DNA from 3 places in the Nitritalea sp. genome. Region 1 is predicted to be linked to each of the others. Evidence: riboswitches for the same ligand, from Rfam matches in the RefSeq annotation. Region 1 holds a riboswitch; each other region holds the start of a gene.
What was found. Region 1 has a riboswitch for S-adenosylmethionine ahead of ACXIT9_RS01320 (homocysteine S-methyltransferase family protein). Riboswitches for the same ligand answer to the same signal wherever they lie in the genome.
Positions count from the first base shown of each region.

Region 2: another riboswitch for S-adenosylmethionine. It lies ahead of ACXIT9_RS01790 (trans-sulfuration enzyme family protein); the one in region 1 lies ahead of ACXIT9_RS01320 (homocysteine S-methyltransferase family protein).
Region 3: another riboswitch for S-adenosylmethionine. It lies ahead of ACXIT9_RS08310 (O-acetylhomoserine aminocarboxypropyltransferase/cysteine synthase family protein); the one in region 1 lies ahead of ACXIT9_RS01320 (homocysteine S-methyltransferase family protein).

Region 1 covers NZ_JBSZCV010000004.1:73,647-81,035, forward strand. The annotation lists gene ACXIT9_RS01305 (M28 family peptidase) at 1-121, shown strand, start outside; gene metF (methylenetetrahydrofolate reductase [NAD(P)H]) at 369-1,322, opposite strand; gene metH (methionine synthase) at 1,323-4,025, opposite strand; gene ACXIT9_RS01320 (homocysteine S-methyltransferase family protein) at 4,022-5,065, opposite strand; SAM riboswitch class I at 5,122-5,232, opposite strand; gene ACXIT9_RS01325 (DUF6268 family outer membrane beta-barrel protein) at 5,481-6,599, opposite strand; gene ACXIT9_RS01330 (DUF2147 domain-containing protein) at 6,610-7,056, opposite strand; gene ACXIT9_RS01335 (hypothetical protein) at 7,089-7,389, opposite strand, start outside.
Region 2 covers NZ_JBSZCV010000004.1:188,001-195,389, reverse strand. The annotation lists gene ACXIT9_RS01795 (tol-pal system protein YbgF) at 1-1,087, opposite strand, end outside; gene ACXIT9_RS01790 (trans-sulfuration enzyme family protein) at 1,084-2,241, opposite strand; SAM riboswitch class I at 2,305-2,407, opposite strand; gene pth (aminoacyl-tRNA hydrolase) at 2,505-3,065, opposite strand; gene ACXIT9_RS01780 (50S ribosomal protein L25/general stress protein Ctc) at 3,175-3,750, opposite strand; gene ACXIT9_RS01775 (ribose-phosphate pyrophosphokinase) at 3,779-4,705, opposite strand; gene ACXIT9_RS01770 (2-phosphosulfolactate phosphatase) at 4,808-5,515, opposite strand; gene gcvT (glycine cleavage system aminomethyltransferase GcvT) at 5,512-6,612, opposite strand; gene ACXIT9_RS01760 (hypothetical protein) at 6,877-7,224, shown strand; gene ACXIT9_RS01755 (HesB/IscA family protein) at 7,341-7,389, opposite strand, start outside.
Region 3 covers NZ_JBSZCV010000009.1:131,162-138,550, forward strand. The annotation lists gene ACXIT9_RS08295 (Fic family protein) at 1-136, shown strand, start outside; gene ACXIT9_RS08300 (S41 family peptidase) at 529-3,780, opposite strand; gene ACXIT9_RS08305 (acyloxyacyl hydrolase) at 3,843-4,925, opposite strand; SAM riboswitch class I at 5,071-5,179, shown strand; gene ACXIT9_RS08310 (O-acetylhomoserine aminocarboxypropyltransferase/cysteine synthase family protein) at 5,589-6,917, shown strand; gene ACXIT9_RS08315 (homoserine O-acetyltransferase family protein) at 6,928-7,389, shown strand, end outside.

The sequences.
Region 1 (7,389 bases):
GGGCATACAGTATGAGGTAGAACTCCAGTCCTCCGAGCGATTAGCAGAATGGGATGCGCGCTATGCCGCCGCACTTGAAGACCTAACGCGGAAAATTGATGCTTTGCTGCAGCTGCTGTAGGCGAGCTGTGAAAAGGCAACTAGAAAAAAGGGGTTATGCCATCAGAAAAGGGGACGTAACACCTTAGTATTTATTTAAACCGAAAGGGCTGCTCTCTCAAGCAGCCCTTTCGTGTTTCCGTCGTCGCACTTTCGTGGGTGCCAAGGCCCATAAATCCCGTTTAGAGGCGCTGTCCAGCTGGAAAAACCGCACACGAGCTCCTTGGGGAAGGCAAGCAGCAAGCGGTAGGGAAAGAAGTCCTCACCCTTTAAAACACCTCCGCCGCGATTCTGCGCGTAGCCTCTGCCTTACTCATGGTGTAGTAGTGTAAAACAGGCACACCCGCAGCGACCAGCTCCTTACTTTGGGCGATCGCCCACTCAATACCCACTTCACGCACCTCTGCATTCGAGCGGCATTTTTCCAGCTCCAGCATGAGCGCATCGGGAAAATCTAAGAAAAAAGTCCGCGGCAAGGCTTGAATTTGGCCTAAGGTGGTAATCGGCTTCAGCCCCGGAATGATCGGCACTGTAATCCCTAAATCGCGCACACGCTGCTGAAAATCAAAGAACTTGGCATTGTCAAAAAACATCTGTGTCACAATATATTCCGCCCCCGCATCTACTTTTTCTTTCAGATACTTGAGGTCCCAGTTCAAGCTCGGCGCCTCAAAATGCTTTTCCGGATAGCCCGAAACGCCCACACAAAAATCCGTTTGAAAACCTGTTTCCGTTTCTTCATGCAGGTACTGCCCCCGGTTCATCGCCGTTATTTGCTTCACCAAATCCTTGGTGTAGACATGCCCATCCACCTCGGGTACAAAGATCCCCGTAGCCTTCGGCGCATCTCCACGTAGTGCCAGCACATTTTGTACCCCGATAAAGCTCAGGTCGATCAGGGCATTTTCCGTTTCCTCCCGCGTAAAGCCGCCACACAGCAAGTGAGGAACCGCATCCACCTGGTAACGACTCATCAGCGCCGCACAAATCCCCACCGTTCCGGGTCGCTTTCGGGTGCTTACCTTTTGCAAGAGCCCACCAGCCCGCTCCTTATAAATAAACTCCTCCCGATGATAGGTAATGTCCACGAAGGGCGGCTGAAACTCCATAAGGGGTGCGATGCCATCCAGTAAATCCTTTAGGCTCTGTCCCTTTAAAGGAGGTAATATCTCAAAGGAGAACAAAGGCTTCTTGGCCTCCTCGATGTATGTTGTAATTTTCATTTAAACTGCTGCTATATGTAAAGATGGGCTATAAGCTAAATTCGGCGACAGCCAGCGCTCCGCCTGGGCCAAAGAGACCCCCTTCCGCTCGGCATAGTCGGCCACCTGATCCTCCGCGATTTTTCCTAGGCCAAAATAGCGCGCCTCCGGATGGGCAAAATAAAAGCCACTCACCGCCGAAGTAGGGAGCATCGCGAAGCTGTCCGTCAGGGTAATCCCCGTGCGCTCCGGAACTTCTAACCAAGAGAAAAGCGCTGCTTTTTCCGAATGCTCCGGGCAGGCAGGATAGCCCGGCGCAGGACGAATACCCGCGTAAGCCTCCTTGATAAGCGCTTCGTTATCCAAGTTTTCCTCTGGGGCATAGCCCCAATACTCCTGACGCACGCGCGCATGCAAGTACTCTGCCCCCGCTTCCGCCAGTCGATCCGCCAGTGCCTTAAACAAAATGCTGGAGTAATCATCTCCATTGGCTTCGTATTCGGCCAACTTAGTCTCCATACCTAGTCCGGTCGTCACCGCAAAACCACCTAAATAGTCTATCTCCTCGGGATGCAGATAATCCGCCAGCGAGCGGTTGGGAACTCCTTTTCCTTTTTGGCCTTGCTGGCGTAAAAAATGAAATTCACGCCCTGTCTCCTTTCCTGCAGCATCTAGCACCTGAACAGAATCTCCCTGTCGGCGAACAGGGAAGATACCGATCACCGCTTTAGCTGACAGCCAGCGTTCTGCGATTAAGCGATCCAGCATCGCGGTGGCGTCAGCGTACAATTTACGCGCCTCAGCACCTACCACCGGATCCTCGAGGATCTTCGGATACCGACCGCTCAGCATCCATGTCTGAAAAAAGGGCGTCCAGTCGATGTAATTTCGTAAGGTGCTAAGGTCCAACTCAGGGCTGAAGATGCCCACTTTTTTCGGTACCTGGACCGGATGCTGCTGCCAGTCCACTTGGTAACCATTTGCGCGCGCCTCCTCGAGACGCACCAACTTTTTCACTTGCTGCTTGGCTTCATGCTCCTCACGCAGTTTCTGGTAGGTGGCTTTGATTTCTCGATGATACGCCTCGCGTGTTTCTTCGTGGATCGCATCTCCTGCGATCGGCACGGATTTCGAAGCGTCCGTTACATGAATGACTGTGCCGCTATAGACCGGATCGATTTTTACCGCTGTATGGATGCGCGAGGTAGTAGCTCCACCGATCAACAAAGGAATCTGTAGGTTTCGGCGTTCCATTTCAGTAGCCACATAGACCATTTCATCGAGCGAAGGAGTGATCAAACCGCTGAGCCCGATGATATCCACCTGCTGCCGCACTGCTTCATCGATGATTTTCTCCGCATCCACCATCACCCCTAAATCGATAATTTGGTAGCTGTTGCAGGCTAAAACCACGCCCACGATATTTTTTCCGATATCATGCACATCTCCCTTCACGGTGGCGAGTAGAATTTTCTTCACCGAGGACTTGCCCGAACGAATAGCCGCCTCATCTGGTAGCGGCATAAAGGGCTCCAGATAAGCCACTGCCCTTTTCATCACGCGAGCAGATTTCACCACCTGTGGCAAAAACATTTTGCCCTCGCCGAACAGATCTCCCACCACATTCATGCCGTCCATCAGCGGACCCTCGATCACATGCAGCGGGTTTTTAAGCTCCACACGCGCAGCCTCCGTGTCCTCGATAATATGATCTAAGATCCCCTTCACCAGGGCATGCTCGATGCGTTTAGCAACAGGCAATTCGCGCCAAGCGGCCGTTTGCACCTCCTTTTTATCGCCTGCCTTCACCGTTTCGGCAAAACTCAGTAGCGCCTCCGTAGCTCCCTCATGCCGATCGAAGAGCACATCTTCGACTTTCTCCAACAGATCTTTCGGAATATCGTCATAGACCTCCAGCATGGAGGGATTCACGATACCCATATCCATACCATGGCGAATGGCATGATAGAGAAAAGCTGCATGCATGGCTTCACGCACCGGATTATTTCCTCGGAAACTAAAGCTCACATTGCTAACTCCACCACTGACCTTAGCGCCTGGAAGGTTTTGCTTGATCCAGCGCGTGCTATGGAAGAAGTCCAATGCATTTTTCCGATGTTCCTCCATCCCGGTAGCCACGGGAAAGATGTTTGGATCGAAAATGATATCTTGCGGATTAAAGCGTACCGTTTCCACCAGCAGTTTATAGCTGCGTGAACAGATTTCTACCCTACGGGCATAAGTATCCGCCTGCCCCTTTTCATCGAAGGCCATCACCACCACTGCGGCGCCAAACTTTTTTATCGTTTTAGCCTGCTGGATAAACTCTTCCTCCCCATTTTTAAGTGAAATAGAGTTCACGATAGCCTTTCCTTGCACACATTTTAAGCCAGCCAGGATAATTTCCCAGCGTGAGCTATCGATCATGATCGGAATTCGGCTAATCTCCGGCTCTGAGGCGATAAGATGTAGAAAGCGCGTCATCGCCTCCACCCCATCAAGCATCCCCTCATCCATGCAGACATCCAGAATTTGGGCTCCGCCCCGCACCTGATCCAGCGCCACTTCCAGCGCTTCATCATACTGTCCATTTAAAATCAAGCGTGCGAAACGCTTAGATCCCGTCACATTCGTCCGCTCGCCGATGTTCACAAAATTCAGCTCCGGGGTAAACACTAAGGGCTCTAGCCCAGAAAGTTGTAAATAATTTCGTCCTCTTCTCATACCTGCACGTCTTCTTCTTGTAAGGGTCTTGGGCTGTACTTGGCGGCTGCCGCCGCAATGGCCGCAATATGTTCTGGCGTCGTTCCGCAGCATCCTCCTAAGATATTTACCCAGCCGGAAGCCAAAAATTCTTCTACCTGTTGTGCCATCTCCCCAGGCCCTTGATCATAGGCCCCAAAGGCGTTTGGAAGCCCCGCATTCGGGTAGGCACTCACATAAAAGGGAGCCTTATCAGCCAAGACTTTTAGGTAGGGGCGCAACTCTCTAGCCCCAAGTGCACAGTTCAGTCCGATACTTAAAAGCGGCACATGGGAAACCGAAATCAAAAAGGCCTCTGTCGTCTGTCCCGAAAGGGTACGGCCAGAAGCATCCGTGATGGTGCCTGACATCATAATCGGAATCCCTCCCTCCCGCGGATCCAGCGGCAAACCTCTTTTTTCATAGACCTCTTGGATGGCATAAAGTGCCGCCTTCGCATTTAAAGTATCAAATACTGTCTCAATAAGCAAAATATCCACGCCCCCATCCAAAAGCCCTTCTACCTGCTCGGTGTACGCCGCTGCCAACTGGTCAAAGGTTATGGCTCGATAACCAGGGTCGTTTACATCAGGAGAAATAGAGGCTGTGCGGTTCGTGGGTCCAAGAGCCCCTGCCACGAAACGCGGCTTGTCGGGATTTTTGGCCGTATAGGCCTTCGCTGCCTCAGCAGCTATCTCCGCAGAAGATTTATTAATCGCATAGGCCAAATGCTCCAGGGCATAATCGGCCTGAGCGATGCTGGTCCCGCTAAAGGTATTGGTTTCAATCAGGTCGCTGCCTGCCTCCAGATAGGCCTCATGGATGGCGCGGATCACATCCGGACGGCTGAGCGAAAGCAAATCATTATTACCCTTCAATGGCTTCGGATGATCTTGTAAATCAGGAGTTCGGAAATCAGCCTCCTGCAAGCCGTGTCGCTGGATCATGGTGCCCATGGCTCCATCTAAGATCAAAATACGTTTGGATAGGGCGTCTAAGAGTAACTCGGTTCTGTTCATCATAGCTAATCACAAAATGCCTATCAAGAACCGGAAGAAAAATACTGGGATTCAACTACCGCTCATCTCTATTTTCTCCTAGTTAGGATTAGTAGAAAATGGGAATTAGCACCTTGCTAGAGGTTGCTAAGACGTCATCGGGCCCGTCCCTCAGTCTTTCTTGATAAGCAATTTCAAAATTAACAGATAAATCAATAAAAGCGTTCTAAATCAGTAAAAAAATAAGTTGCTCCTTATCGGAGCGATAAATCCCCCTCGCATTTTTCGCATTCACCTCCTCCCCCTACGCACCTAAATGACAGACCACACAGCAGGAAGGAACAGGGAAGGGGCATAAAAAAAATCGCCCCGAACGGAGCGATTTTCAAGGTAGGACTTGCCTCCTCAGGATGTATAAGTGTGTTCGAACTAAGTTTTTTTATAAAGTTACAAAACTTATCCCCACATTAAAATAGAGCGGATTACCTAGGTTATTCCGCATACCGAACTCCTGTGTTCCGAAGAAACCTCTAAAGAACTCACGTCCTCCATCTAGCTCATCCGCATCAAAGGACCAGTCGAAGCGATAGCCTGCCTGCATATTAAACCAAAAAGGACCTGTGATTTGCTTTTGATACTCCAGACGTGGACGCAGCTCACCTCGACGAATTTCGAAGCTGTTATTTCCTCTGCTGAATTCGTCGATTCGGTAACTTTGTCCCTCCAGCTCGAAGCCGAAAAGCAGTAAGGAAGTCTTACTAAAATTATAGCGACCACTGGCACGAGCAGGGAATAGGATCTCTGTCCCCCACTTGCGGTCCGGGCTCGTCCAGTCGTACATCACCACCGGAATATAATTCATATTCCCTACACGATAGGTACGCGAAAGGCCGACACCCCAGCGCTTGAGATCAGAAACACGTTTCCCATAAATGGCCGCCGCACTAACGCGCACGGTATTAAATGGCTGAAAGCCAAAATCAAAATTACCGCTCATGTCCAGCTGCCCTTGAAAGACGAAAAAGGACTTTTCATTAATAGGCACAAACACGGTATTGGTCCAGTTGAGATTACGTAGGCCATCTTCGTTTAAAATTTGCGCCAAGCCCCGCTCACCGCCTCCCGTGTCGCCCTGGATATCGGTAATCTGATAGCGCACATCCATAAAATTGATCCCCGACTGCCAAACTAGGTTACTCTTGGAGATCACAGGAATGACACTATTGAAGCGAAAACCTCCGGTGTAGTTGGCCCGAGCGGTTTGTGCCGGATCTGGATTTTCATCCACGCCGAAGCCGGTATTTTCGGAGGCCGGGAATCTGGTTTGCGAAAAGCGCATGTCATAAGGGGTCTGCACATCCCAGCCGATCATAAAAAACCGCTGCGGGGACATCCCGACGATAGTAGGCTTGGCAAAGGCCTTTCCCCCTTTTTCATCCACAAACTCTAGTTCTCCATAGAGGTCCCAGTCCTCTTCCTCTTCTTCTCCTTGGGCGAATGCACCATAAGAAAAACTAAGCCCTGCGAACAGGGCCAAGCAGGCTAAATGTCTCTTCATAGGTATCGCTTTAGCCTTTGATTTTTAAACGTTTCCAGGTGTCCGTTCTACCGAAGGTCTTCACCCCTACATAGCCTCGGATATCCAAGGTATTATCGTCCTTCATCGTGATCACACAGTTGTAGGTATTCCCAGATTCCGGGTCATAGATGGTTCCTTCTGTCCATTCTCCTTTTCCGTTATACACGAAATCCTTTAGCATGCGGTAGCCCCGTAAAGGCACATTACGCATGGACTCATCAGGATTATTCTGGTCTACTTTCGGCTTGCCTGTGCTCGGGTCATTAGGCTCTTTGAGCCAAACGATACGGCCATAAAACTTATCTTCGATCTGATCGATTTTTACTCTTACTTTACCGTTACTCGGCTCCCAGACCCCAGTGATTGCATCGGCGTCTTGCGCCGACACATAAAAAGCCATAAGCAAGAAGCTGCATAAAAAGAGTAGTTTTTTCATAATTGGTTTTTTTAGGTGTATTGTAGGATAGTTTACTTGACTAATAGTTCAAAGGTTACGTAAAGTTCCATCACGACATCCTCCCAATACTCCTCTTGGTTGAGATCAAAGTCTGCCACGAAGGTAATTCTACCATCTTTCATGAAACCATCGGCCAGATTAGCTTGCTTTTGGGCGAGGCCCAAATCCATCGGGCTATTCACTAAAATCTCTCCCTCATAGAGGGCCACCCGGCTCATATCGACCGATTTAGAAGTTACTTCCAGGACGATCTTTTGCATGTCGATGGGTTCTCCCGTATACTGGATTTGAATGCCGCTGATCTGTGCCCGC
Region 2 (7,389 bases), 110 kb from region 1:
GGGTAGCCATTTTACCCAGTGCCAGTAAGCTATACAGGTAATAGCCACTTTCCTGTGCCTCAGACTCCTCTCCGAAGGCCAGTGTGCGCTTGTAATAGGCCTTCGCCTGCGGCAAATCGTTTCTACGCTCGTGGTACTGGGCGATATAAAATGCGGCATAGCGCCCACTGTTTGCCTCATAGCCGGTCTGTTTGGCATCTAGACGTCTTAAGATTTCCTCTGAAACCTCCTTGCACTCGTACCACTTGCCTACTGTGTATAGGTTGCGCGCATGCGACCGGTGGAAAAAGGCATTGTTCGGGTACTTGTCCATCAGATAGTCCGTAATGGCCAAAGATTTAAAGGGGCTACCTTCGGCATTGGCATACAGCATATATAAAAAATATTGCGCTTCCACGCGGGAATAAAAGGCATTATTGGCCACATATTCCAGCAGCTCGATGCCCTTTTCTTTGTTGCCCTTAGGAAAAAAGGCGACCACAGGCTTCAGTAGAGGGTAATTTTCTGGTATCCACACCGAGTAATAGTTGAACAGCGCATCCCCTAGTACCAGCTCAGGACTCATCTCCTCGTCCCCATCTTTACTTAAGTTAAGGTATTTCAGAGCATTTTTCCCGGCCAGCGTAGCCTTCGTCCAGGATCTTCGCTCCGAATACAGGCGCCCCTGAAAGCCATAGGCGGCTGCTAGGAAAAAAGTGGCCTCCTTATTTTCCGCATCCCGTTTGAGCAAGCTTTTGGCCTTGTCGATGACTACGTCCATCTGCCCGATGAAGCGCTCATCGTAGCGCTCGTTATCGAGGTCGGGTAAAATTTTCCACCAGCTGCTTAGCCCTTGTAAAAAGTAGGGAAGCGGATGCTCGGGATATTCGTATTCCAGCACTTTAAAGCCCCTGTCCGCCTCTCGGAAATCAAAATTATACAGGCTATTCACATAGCGCGTGATGCGAAACTGCAGTCCCTTATCTAAAAGCAGGTATTCGCTGCGATTGTCCACGCTGTCTGTAGCGAGAGGGGCAGGTTGCGCGAAAGCAAGGGCTCCCAAAAGGAGCCCCATAAATAAGAAAAAACCAAATCGTTTTTTTATCATAGTGCTTGTTCGATATCCGCTATGATATCGTCCACATGCTCCAAGCCGACCGACAGGCGTATCAGGCCTGGTGTGATCTGGACACGTTCCCGCTCTTCAGGGCTCAACTTACTATGCGTCGTAGAAGCGGGGTGTGTGACGATACTTCTGGCGTCTCCCAGGTTAGCGGTAAAACTGATCATGTTCAGTCGATCGATAAAGGCAGCGGCAGCGGCGGCACCTTCTTTCAGATCTAAAGTTACTATACCCCCTCCGTGGCGCATTTGTTTCACGGCCACGGCATATTGTGGATGACTTTCTAGAAACGGATAATTCACCCGCTTTATTTTGGCATGCCCCTCGAAATGTCGTGCTATTTTTAGCGCATTCTCACAGTGCCGGTCCATACGTACGGCTAAGGTCTCCATGCTCTTGTCCAGTATCCAGGCATTAAAGGGGGAGATGGAGGGGCCCGTGTGCCGGGCAAAGAAGCGCACCTGCTCGATGAGCGCTTTACTTCCTAAAATCAATCCTCCCAGCACGCGCCCCTGTCCATCGATGAACTTAGTGGCGCTATGGGTCACCAAGTGTGCTCCCCATCGCGCCGGCTGCTGCAGGTAAGGGGTAGCGAAACAGTTGTCCACCACCAAGATAAGCCCATGCTCCCGCGCAAAGTTCCCGGCCCATTCTAAGTCGATGAGTTCCAAGCCCGGATTAGAGGGGGTTTCCAAAAAGAGCATTTTAGTATTCGGCTGCAGTAATTTGTCCCACTGCTGGTAATCGGAGATATCTCCATAGGTAGAGGTGATGCCCCAGCGTGGGAAAACGCGTGTCAACAGTTGGTGCGTGGAGCCGAAAAGGGAGCGGGAGGCTAAAATATGGTCTCCCTGGCTGAGCAGGGCCGCGATACTGCCAAACATGGCGGCCATCCCGGAGGCGGTTACCATGCCGTCTTCGGTGCCTTCTGCCAGGCATACTTTTTCCAGCAGGGAGCTGGTATTTGGATTCGCGTAGCGGGAATAAATTTGCCCTTCCTGTTCTTCGGCGAACAGGGCTCTGGCTTGTTCGGCGGAATCAAAGGTAAAGCTAGAGGTAAGGTGAATGGGGCTGGAATGTCCGGCGGCGTTAGAAGGTTGCGCCCCGGCGCGGATCGCCTGTGTTTCGAAATGTGCCATGAATTCAGGGTTCTTTTTTAAGCTATAAAGACCATCGCCCCGTGCACATCTTGCTCATTGACCCGTTTATAGTTCCCGGATAGGGGCAGGATGTGGCACCATGGACACAAGTGGCCGGTTGCCAGAGGGTCATCGAGCCTGTTCTCTCGCCTCTTCTTTATAAAGGTGAATACTTCTTTTGTTACAAAGAAAGCAGGTGGCAGCCAGAAAACAAAATGCCAGCTGCTTTCTCTTTTTGGGCCGCAGCCCAAAAGCCGAGTGGGCTACTCATTAAACTGGGTCATGGTATGGGCGATCCCGATGCTGCCAAAGGCCTCAATCATGGCGATGGCCCGGTCCATATGTTCAGGCAGGGCATCGATTTCAGCCTGGGTCCAGCGTCCAAGCACATAATCCACTTGGCGGCCCTTCGGAAAGTCGTCCCCGATGCCGAACTTCAGACGCGGATAGTCTTGCCCACCGGTTAGGGCTTCGATGTTTTTTAGACCGTTATGTCCTGCTGCGGAGCCTTTGGCGCGCATGCGCAATTTACCGAAAGGCAAAGCAACATCATCGACAACCACCAGCACATGGGATTTTTCGATCTTCAGCTCTGCCATCCAGTGGCTTACCGCTTTCCCACTCAGGTTCATGTAGGTCGTCGGCTTGATGAGGTGAAACTGTCGAGACTTAAAGCTGAAGTGGCTGTAAAAGGCATGGCGGCCTGAACTCCAGCGGACTTGATGCTTGTCTGCTAAACGATCTAAGGTGAGAAAACCCACATTATGGCGGGTCAATTCATATTCGGGGCCGATATTTCCGAGGCCAACGATTAAGTATTTCATGGGCAGTGAGGCTTATGAGGGCGGCCGTAGGAAGCTATCGGCCAGAAACAAGACATCCTGCCACAGCGCAAAGGCTGGGCAGGATGTGGGTATGTCAGATAGAAAAAGCTTACTCAGCTGTTTTCTTACCGCGAAGTGCTCTTGGGATACCGATCGTAGCGATAGAAACGTTCGGGCTCGTTAGGATTTCGAAACCTTCTACACTTAGTTCAGAAACTTTCACAGACTTTCCTAAGTCTAGGTGAGAAATGTCTACGTTGATCTTATCAGGCAGTGCGCTCGCTAAACCTTTTACCTTTAGGGTACGGGCTTTGATTTCGAGTTTACCCCCTTTTTGGATACCTGGAGAGTTTCCTACGATATTAACAGGGATCTCCATCTTAACAGGACGGTCTTCGCTGAATGCTAAGAAATCTGCGTGCAAAAGAACCTCAGATACCGGATGGAACTGTGTGTCTTTTAAAAGCGCTTTGATTTTTTGACCTTCGATGTTTAACTCTACTAAGTGAACATCTGGCGTGTAAACGAGCGGGCGGAAAAGAATCGCAGGTGCATAGAAGTGAATCTGCTCTTCGATACCCGGTCCGTAAACCACAGAAGGAACTTGACCGTCTTCTCTAAGCTCTTTTAAAGTAGCACTGTCGAGATTTGCTCTTTTAAACCCTATAATCTCTAAAGATTTCATAGTAAATTAAGAATAAGTTATAAATAAATTAAATAAAGAGTGCACTGATGGAGGAATTTCCGGTCACGGCATGGATCGCTTTCGCGAAAAGATCGGACACGGATAAAACCCGAATTTTACTCGATTCCTGCGCTAGTGGAATCGTATCGGTGATGACCAATTCCTCTAAAACAGAGTTGTTAATGTTTTCGTAGGCTTTGCCAGAAAGTACCCCATGGGTGGCAATGGCTCGCACTGAGAGGGCTCCTTTTTCCAGGATGATTTGTGCCGCCCGGCACAAAGTACCTGCTGTGTCCACTAAATCATCGATAAGAACCACATCCTTGCCTTCCACATCTCCGATAACCTGCATGGAAGCCACCTCGTTGGCACGCTTTCGATGCTTGTCACAGACAACCATCTCCACCGCGAAATGCTTGGCATAGGCACGCGCACGCGCCACACCCCCCACATCCGGAGCAGCGAAAATCAAGTTGTCCCGATTCAGCCTTTCCAAATAGGGCACAAAGATAGCGGAAGCATTCAGATGATCCAAAGGAATGTCAAAAAATCCTTGGATTTGTCCGGCATGCAAGTCGCAGGTCATGATCCGATCCGCACCCGCTGAGGTCAAAATATTAGCTACAAGCTTGGCAGCGATGGAGACCCGTGGTCGGTCTTTCCGATCTTGGCGCGCATAGCCATAGTAGGGAATCACAGCGCAGACTTTATAGGCTGAGGCGCGCTTAGCCGCATCGATCATCAAGCAAAGCTCGAGCAAGTTGTCCGCACTGGGGTTGGTGGATTGAATAAGAAATACGGTGCAGCCACGAACAGATTCATTAAAGCTAGGTGACATTTCCCCATCACTGAACTTGGAAAGGGTCAAATCTCCTAATTTTTTCCCATAATGCTTGGCGATTTTTTCTGCTAAAGGAAGGCTATTCGAACCGGCAAATAATTTGACCTCGGTCATCATTTTGTAGGTATTAAGGTTGTAAAAGGCATCTGCTTATGGCATACAAAGGTAGCTAAAAAGCCTGCAAAAGGAAATGATTTTTTCGCTTACGCCTAATTATTACGCCAATACCAATTTTTCTTCTTTTAGCCGTACTAAGGCTGCGTAGCGGTCCAGCTCCAGGCAAAAGTCGATATCTCCTTCGATGCCGTGGTTTTGTAGGCGCTTGGCATGGGAGGCTTGCGCCAAAAACCCTTTCAAGTCGCCGTGAACGGCCCCATACAGGGTCTTCATGGCTAGGCTGCTATCACAGGCGGGGCTGTGGGTGGCCGACAGGGCTTCTACGAGCGCACCCGCATACAGCGCATCTTCGAGGTTATAGTTGCCTTTCCAGCCGGCACAAACGATGAGCACGTCTGCTTCTTGTTCGCGCAGGTAGGCGGCAGTACTGCTCAGGTTCATAAAGGCGCCGATGAGCAGCTCCCGCGCCCCTGCGCGAAATTTTTCGATCGCCAGCGTACCGTTGGTGGTAGTCATGCTGAGCTTTTGGCCTGCAAAGGCCCCCTGCTGAAACGCTAGCGGGCTATTTCCCAGGTCAAAGCCGGGAATGATATGGCCATTTCGCTCGCCGGCGGTCAGGTAGCCTTTGGCGCCCAGCGCCCGGCAGTCTTCCTGATCGGCTACAGGAATGATATGGTCTACCCCCTCACAGAGGGCCGCCACCATGGTGCTGCTGGCGCGGAAAATGTCCACCACCACCACGATGCGGCCACTTACCTCATAGAGCTCCCTCAGGGCGGGGGTGAGGCAAATGCTTACATTCTTCATGCGTCTTTTTTATAAAGCGGCAGTTTGGTGACGGTGACGGCCAGTTGCTTTTGGCGAATGCCCACACGTAGTGCAGTGCCGGCTTTGGCATAGGCGGTCTCCACGTAGCCGAGTCCGATCCCCTTCCCCAAGCTAGGCGACTGGCTGCCCGAGGTGACGCGCCCGATGGTTTCGCCCGCCTCATTCAGCAGGGGATAGCCGCCGCGCGGTATGCCTTTTTCTTCTAAAACAAATCCGATCAACTTTTTCGTGACGCCAGCTTCTTTCTGTGCTTGCAGCGCCTCGGAATTCATAAAGGGCTTGGTGAATTTAGTGATCCAGCCTAGGCCAGCCTCAAGTGGGGAGGTACTGTCGTCGATGTCGTTTCCATACAAGCAGTAGCCCATCTCCAGCCGTAGTGTGTCGCGCGCTCCGAGTCCGATCGGCTTGATGCCATGCTCCTCACCGGCTGCGAAAACGGCCTTCCAGAGCGCTTCTGCCTGTTCATTTTTAACATAAAGCTCGAAGCCACCTGCACCCGTGTAGCCAGTAGCGGAGATGATGATATCAGAAATTCCAGCCATGCTGCCAACTGTAAAATGGTAGAACTTGATGGCGCTCAGATCAGTATCGGTAAGTTTTTGGAGGGTGGCGGTGGCCAAAGGTCCCTGGACCGCGAAGAGGGAATAGGCGTCGGAGGCATTTTCTAAGGTGGCCCCCATGGTATTGTGGCGGTTTATCCAAGCCCAATCTTTATCGATATTAGAAGCGTTTACGACGAGCATGTAGCGCTCCTCTTCCATGCGGTAGACGATGAGGTCATCTACGATGCCGCCCGTTTCATTCGGGAAGCAGCTGTACTGTGCCTGTCCGATGCTTAGCGTGGAGGCATCGTTCGAGCATACCTTTTGGATGAGGGCTAGGGCTTCGGGTCCGCTGACGAAAAATTCACCCATGTGGGACACGTCGAATACGCCTACGCCGCGGCGTACGGTATGGTGTTCCTCGAGGTCTGAGCTGTAGCGGACGGGCATGTTAAAGCCCGCGAAGGGCACCATTTTGGCGCCGAGCGCCTGGTGCAAAGCATCTAACGCGACGGTTTTTATCGCTGTTTCCATATTTGGGTCTGTTTAGGTTTTCAGGATTTTTCCGAAAGTTTCTCAAAGAGCCAAAGGTACATAATCGCAAGCAGAAAATGACTTTGCAAGCGGCAGAATTCGCCGCACATAAAAAGGTGCAATTTGCGGGAGACTGCGCATGATGCGCACCATGCCATTAAAGAGGCAGGATTGAAGCCATTAATTTATCGGCTGATATTTGTAAACAAGGGTTAAGCGTTAGTATATTAGACGCTGCATTATCAAACTAACACAAGAAAAAAGATGGGATTGATTCCTTATTTCTTCGAAAGCATTAATCGTAATGCGATCGTGGTAAAACCGAAAAAGCCACTACTGGATTGGGTAAATTCCATTTATCCCGAGAGTCCTATTTCCGGAAAAGAGGAAGCGAATATCTACCTTATCCGCGAGATGGATAGTAACGAAGCGATAGAAAAATGGATAAAGAAAAATTTTGACCAAATTTTTCAAAATGAATTAAATGATTGGTGCACAGACGAAGAGGCTTGGCCACGAAAAAGAAACTTCAGGACTTTTCAAGAGTGGTTTGTATACGAAATACATTCTATGGTCTTAGATCTTGAAGATATCGATATAAGTAAAGAGTAAAAGAGGGTGTCACAAAAAAACGTTTGGCGCAGTGGCGGTCGAAGTTTTACATAAGCAACTATCGAACATCCGCTACTGCGCCAAACACACTTACACCTTGGAATAAGGTTAGTGTATTAAATCGAAAAACTTTCGCCACAGCCGCAGGTGCGGGAGGCGTTGGGG
Region 3 (7,389 bases), on a different contig from region 1:
AACTCCCAAAACTGTAGGGAATTATCTCAGCATCTTAGAAGAAAAAGGGTTTTTGGTTTCAAAAAAAGTAGGGAAAGAAAAACTTTATCTCAACACGCCTTTAATGAATATACTCGAAAACAGTAATCTTGAATAGTTTAGCAATAAGCTACTAGCTTCGAGCTACAAGCTTGAAGCTAGTAGCTCGAAGCTCGGAGACCGTTCATTCAAGTGTGTCTGCTCACTTTACAAGTATGAAAACGATAAACCTAGACAGCCCTTAATCAACTATCCCGAACTATCCCTCCCGCCCTTAATAAACTATCCCGACTGTTCGAGACTGTTCACTTAACTATGTCTGCTAACTTGGGACTTTTCACCCATATTACCCCTTGTTAACTTACCACTACGGTTCGCACCCACCCCTAGTTGCCGATCCCCCCGAGCATACTGCCCCCACAGCCACGAACACTAAAAAACCCGCCCCAGCCTACTACGGCCAGGGCGGGTCTAACAAACCCTTTCGGGTACCTAATAAAGCATGACCGCCTACTGAATGTCCTTCAGCAACTCCTCCACCGCTTTTTCCAACTGCTGATCCACACCGCGATCAATCTTGCCCGGCATATTCTTCACCTCGAACATCGGAGCCGTCTCATTATTCTCCATCCACTCCCCTGCCTTATTCTTGGCAGATATCGGCACGATACCCCAGCGGGTGCCATCCGACAGCCCTTCCCAGCCCGCAAAGGAACAGGTGCCCGGCGTCGGCATCCCCACCGTCTTACCAATCTTCAAATCCGTATACCCACAAGCAAAACAATGCCCATCCGAATAATTCGCCTCATTAAACAGCGCTAAAGTAGGCTTCGTCCAGCGGAACGTCGGCTCATAACCCACCACACGATCCTCCGTCGCATACGTAATGAACTTCTCACCCGTAAAGAACATGGCCAAATCCGCCACCAAGTCACCACCACCATTAAAACGCGTATCCACGATGACGCCCTCCTTGTCATGGTACTTGCCCATCATCTCCTCGTAAATCGTCCGGTAAGGACCATCTGACATGCCCGGAATATGGACGTAGCCCAACTTACCCGCACTCAAACGCTCCACCTCTTCCTGGTTTTTCTTCACCCAGCGGCGGTATAAAAGCGCATTCTCCTGACCTAAAGTGATCGGCTTCACCGTATGCTGGCTCCGCTTGCCCGTCGCCGGATCGAGCACGTCGATCAACACAAACTTGCCCGCCTTACGGTTTAAAAACTTGGCCCAGTCCGCATCTGCAGCTAACAGCTCCCCATCGATACGCTCCAGCACATGGCCCGCCGCGATGTTCAGCCCCGCACGATCCAGCGGACCCCGTGGCAGCACCTCCGTAATCTTCACACCGTCACCCTGATGCGCATAATCGATTAAAATCCCCAAGGCTGCAGTCGCATCGGCATTAGGAATCGAACGACTGTAGCGCGCTCCCGCATGGGAAACATTTAACTCCCCGATCAACTCGGACAGCATCTCCGCAAACTCGTAACTGTTGCCAATATGCGGTAAGTACTTCTCGTAACTTTGCGCCAGCGCCTCCCAGTCCACGCCATGCATGTCCGAGGTATAAAAAGCCCCCTTCGTGCGGTTGACCACATGCTCGTACAGGTAGGCCCGCTCCGCATCGGCATCCACCGACATCTCGCCCGCTATCCGGATCGACTCCTTCTTAGAAGCATCCGCCGACAGCTTCGAAATACTGCCCCCACTGAGCAAATACAGGTTTTTCATGTCCTTATCCCACACCAAAGAGCCCGAGCCGGCATCCAGCTTCTGCACCATCTTCGTCTCCTTCGTCTTCAGGTCCGTGGACCACAGGTTCAGCCCCTTCTCGAATCGCGCCAGGTAAAACAGCATCGTCCCCTCTTTGTTCAGCACCGCATCACCCAAGCTTGAAGAGTGAATGGTCAGACGGGCTTTGCGCTCGCGCAAATCATCAAAGTCGATCTGCAGCTCCTTCGTGCCCTTTTTATCCTCGTCCTTCTTGTCGTCCTTCTTCTCGTCTTTCTTGTCCTTCTTCTGCGCCTCCTCGATGGCCTTCAGCAGGTCCTCCTCCTCTTTCGTGCGGTTAAACTTCTCAAATGCCTCCTGCGTGAAGAAAAGCGTATACACATCGCGCTGACTGCCGCCACTCGTCGCAAAGCCTTTCAAGCCATCGCGATTCGTAAACCAAAGCATCTGCTCGCCGCCATTCACCCACTTGGGGCGGCCATCGCTGTAGCCACTCTCGGTGATGTTAATGGGCGCCTTCTCGCCAGCCACATCCACCAACACGATCTCCCCATTCGCCAGCGTGGTGTTGTACTCCGCCAGCAGCCACTTGCTGTCCGGACTCCAGGTAAAATACTGGTCGCCATCGCGCATGTGCAGTAAAAACTCAGGGCCTAGGAGCTCCTTCGAAGCACCACCGCTCATTGGCCTAACGCGCAGGCTGCGGCGCCCACTCACATACGCCAGCCACTTGCCATCCGGAGAAGGAAGCGGCTGATAGACATCTTGCTCCTCTTCTACCACTACAGATTCTTTTAACAGCGTGCTGGCATAGAAGAAAGGCTCCTCCGCCGCACGTACCTTCTCAGTCTTGTAAATGCGCCACTTGCCCTCACGCTCGCTGGCATACAGCACCGACTTGCCATCCTCACTGAAGGTCACAAAGCGCTCCTGCTCAGGCGTCTGTGTCAGCCGCTTGGTCATACTGCCGTCCACCGCCGTGACGAAAACCTCCCCACGGGCGATAAAAGCGATCTCTTTGCCGTCAGGCGAAACAGCCATCTCACTCACCCCACCCGACACATTTATGAAACTGTCCGCATTTTTCGTGGCCTGATGGCGAATGCTCACCTCCACACGCTTCGGCTCCTCTCCCTCGCGGAGGGTGTACAGCTCTCCATCATAGCTAAAGCAAAGCAAGCCATCTGCAGAGCTACTCAAAAAGCGCACAGGAAAATCGGTAAAGCGGGTCAGCGGCCGCGCCTCTTGCTCCTGGGCGATCGGCGCCTTAAACACATTAAAACTGCCCGAGCGCTCACTTAGGAAATAGTAAAAATCAGGGTTCTTAGGATCGAAAACAGGATTGCGATCCTCACCAGCAAAGCGGGTCAGCTGCTGATGCTGGCCACTGCTCTTCTCATACATCCAAATGTCCCGCGTGATGGCCGAGGTATGCTTCTTGCGCCACTCATTCTCACCGCCTTTTTTATCCTGATACAGCATGCGCTGCCCGTCCGCACTGAACACCACCGCCTCAGCGGGGAGCGTCCACACCTGATCCACACGGCCACCCCCAGCAGCTACCTGATACAGTTCAGGCTGCGATCCGGTCGGGTACTGCCGATGGGCAGCATCATCCAGGCGGCTGGTACTGAAAAGCACCTGCTTGCCATCCGGGGTAAAGGTGTACGGGAATTCGTCATTTGAGTGAAAGGTTAGCCGGCGCTCATCCCCTGCCTCCAGGTTGAGGACGAAGACGTCAAAATTACCATAGCGATCCGAGGCGAAAGCCAGCTGCTTGCCATCGGGAGACCACACCGGCATAAAGTCATGCCCTTCATGGCTGGTCCACTGCTGGGCAGCCCCTCCGGCACTGGGGACGATAAAAATATCTCCTTTATAGGTAAAGGCGATATGTTGGCCATCGGGAGAGATCGCTGGGTAGCGGAGCCACTGGGGACTCGCCGCCATACTCAGGCCTCCGGCCAAAAAAAGCGTGGCGGCCAAGCCACACCGCTTAAATAGTCGTATGATGCGCTGCATAAAGTTAAAATTGTTGCGGCCGAAAATACATAAAAAATCACAGCATAACAGGGATTATTTGATTACCTGCGGAAGGGACGCTGGTAACGGACGCGGAGATCGAGGTTTTGGGCCACCTGCGCATGGGCTTTCAGGGAGGCGCCCACCGCAAAGCCCGGAAAGAGCTCGTAGAACAAGAGGTAGCGCTGATAGAAGGCCTCCGGCTGATAGCCCTCCGGCTTAAGGGCATACCAGGCGAGCCGCTGCTCAAACTGCACCCGCCCCACCCATAAGGTATGGGACAGGAAAGGAGCGATGATACTGCCGCTTTGCGCCTCAGGGCGCGCCCGAAACGCCTCATCCTGAATAAATTCTACCCCTACGCCCAGGGACTGCAAGTTGTTTACCCGCCGCTTGGCACCCAGAGCCAGCCCCGCAGTGAGGCCCCGTCGGTCCTGATCGGGCACGCTACGGTTGGTCAGGCCACTCTCCACCTCCCAGAGCCAGCTCCGCGGAGCTGCTGCCGCTTGATGCCGCTCCCACTGGGGATGGCCGGAAGGAAAGTAGCGCAGCCCCAAGCCCCACATCGGATAGTTCATGCCCCGATTCGGCTGCCGCTGCCCGCCATTCGAAATATGATGGTAGTTAAATGCCGCAGAAAGCCCCCAGTGGGTACTGAACTGATAGCTGAGTGTCGGGCTGGTGTACAACAAAAAACTGATAGGCGCCGAAAAAAAGGTATTGTCCGGATTCGTTTCCGGGTCGAACAGGCGGTTCAGGTAGGCGGGGCCGATGCCACTGCGCAAGCTAAACTGCCAGCGACGGTCTGGGCTTTGCCAAAGGATGGGCTCGAAGTCTGCCGTCAAGCTAAGTGCCGCGCCCAAAACCTGCGGATTGTTAAAATTATGATAGTGCAGGCGAAGCCCTAGGTAATGGTGACACTGGCAGCGCTCCCACTGCCGCAGGCTCGTCTGCGCCCAGTCCAGGGAAATCGCCCCACCGAAAGGCTGGGTCTGGGAGACCTCCACCAGATCGCGTGCATGAGCGATAATAAAGCCCGTACTGCCCTCCGCACTGATGCGCTTCGGGTGACGTACCTGCGCCTGTAGCGGGCTGTGAACGCTGTATAGGCTGAGAGCAAAAAAGAAAACAAGCAGCTGTTTCATCCTCTTAATAGACTAATTTTTTTAGGGAAAGTTACAGGCCCGAGGGCCAAAAAAGAGGGTTTGAAAAAAAAATTAGAGAAAACCTTGGATAAATCGGCGCGATGCGAGACCTTTGAAGCATCCTAACGCATTTTTTATGTGGTGGGATTTATATAGAAGAGGCGAGAGACAGGCTCTATGACCCTCTGGCAACCTGGAAAATCCAAGGTGCCAATTCCTGCCATCGGTTGATACAGCCGAAGGAACTATAAATTCTTCGACCATGAGATTTATACCTGACGTTTTCTTTACCTCTATTTCCCAAGCGAAAGCTTCTTGTACCCTACCAGCTTTGCAGGAAGGTTTGTCACGCCTCCTTTCCCCTGTTTTTGCGCTCCGCGCAAAGCAGCCTTTTCTCCTGAGCCCATTACTTCCTTCAGCTAACCGGCCATCGCATGGTCCGCAGGGAAGCCCCATCGGCTCTTTTCGAATTTCTTTCCTTTTACCTATTGGTAGCAGCCAAGGCTGTTGCTGTATGCGTATGCTTTAAGCGATTTGGCTAAGGCAAAGCTTTCTTTTGTCTTTATCCTTCTGGCGATTTCGTTTAAAGCACCTCCGCTCCTACGGGCCCTTTCTGTGGCCCCTCACCTTTCTTTACATTCCTAATCCTATAAACCACTACTTATGTCAACGTACAGATTCGAAACCCTTCAGTTACATGCCGGCCAGCAGCCGGACCCGAGCACGAATAGCCGTGCGGTACCCTTGTATCAAACGACCTCTTACACCTTTAATTCGGCCGCGCATGGCGCGAATTTATTTGCGCTGAAAGAGTTTGGAAATATTTACACACGCATCATGAATCCCACTACAGCCGTGTTCGAAGAGCGCGTCGCGGCGCTGGAAGGGGGCGTCGCGGCGGTGGCTACGGCCTCCGGGCAGGCAGCTCAGTTTCTGGCGCTGCACACGCTTCTAGAAAGTGGGCAAAACTTCGTGGCAGCGCCGCACCTTTACGGAGGCACCTACAATCAGTTTAAAGTGTCCTTCAAGCGGCTGGGAATCGAGGCGCGCTTCGCTTCCAGCCTGAATGCTGCCGACTTTGAAGTCCATATCGATGCGAACACACGTGCGATTTACTTGGAAACGATCGGTAACCCCTCTTTCAGTGTGCCCGATTTCGACGCGATCCGAGAGGTAGCCGAGCGCCATGGCTTGCCCATCGTCGTGGATAATACCTTCGGGGCGGGGGGCTACCTCGCACAGCCGCTCAAGCTGGGCGCCCACATCGTGACCGCTTCTGCCACCAAGTGGATCGGCGGCCATGGCACTTCCATCGGCGGTATCATCGTAGATGGGGGGAATTTCAACTGGGCGAATGGCAAGTTCCCGCAGTTTACCGAGCCCTCTGAGGGCTATCATGGCCTGAAATTTTGGGATACTTTCGGAGAGGGTAATCCGCTGGGGCTTCCCAATGTGGCCTTTTCCATCAAAACACGCGTGGAAGGGCTGCGCGACATGGGGCCGGCACTCAGCCCATTTAACTCCTTCCTTTTATTACAAGGACTCGAGACCTTATCTTTGCGCGTGCAGCGCACCGTGGACAATGCCCTCGAGCTGGCGCAATGGCTGGAGGCACATCCGCTGGTCCGGAAGGTTCACTACCCGGGGCTGGCCAGCTCCCCCTACCATGAAAATGCCAAGAAATATTTGCGGCACGGCTTTGGAGGAGTGTTGAGTTTCGAGCTAGAGGCAGATGCCTCCGCTACTTCGGCCTGCATCGATGCCCTTCAGCTGGTTTCACATGTGGCGAATGTCGGGGACGCGAAAACCCTAATTATTCAGCCCGCCGCCACGACGCATCAGCAGCTCAGCGCAGAGGCCCGTGCAGCGGCAGGTGTGAGCGACAGTTTGCTGCGCGTGTCCCTGGGCATCGAGCATATAGAAGATATAAAAGCAGATTTCGAGCAGGCCTTTCAGGTGGTGGCACAGCGCCAGGTACCTGAGCAAGCCTAAGTGAAGAACTATGAATCTACAAGCGCCTTATCTCATCGTGGATATGACTGAAGACTATTTTCACCACACGGCCCCTTTTCCGCTGGAATCGGGGGAAGTGCTGGCTGGGTTTACCCTGAAATATACCTGTAGTGGACACCTAAAACCGGAGAAGGATAATGTCATCTGGGTGGTGCATGCACTCACGGGGGATGCGAAACCGCATGAATGGTGGAATGGCCTAATCGGAGAGGATAAGTTTTATGATCCGGATAGGCATTACATCGTATGCGCAAACCTGCTGGGCTCCTGCTATGGCTCCAGCCATCCCCTCAGCGTGGATCCTGACAGTGGGCAGCCCTATTACTATGATTTTCCTCAACTTACCACACGGGATATGGCGCGTGCCTTAGATTTACTGCGTGAGCATCTGGGCATACGGCGGATTCATACGCTTATCGGGGGCTCCCTCGGAGGTCAGGTAGGACTGGAG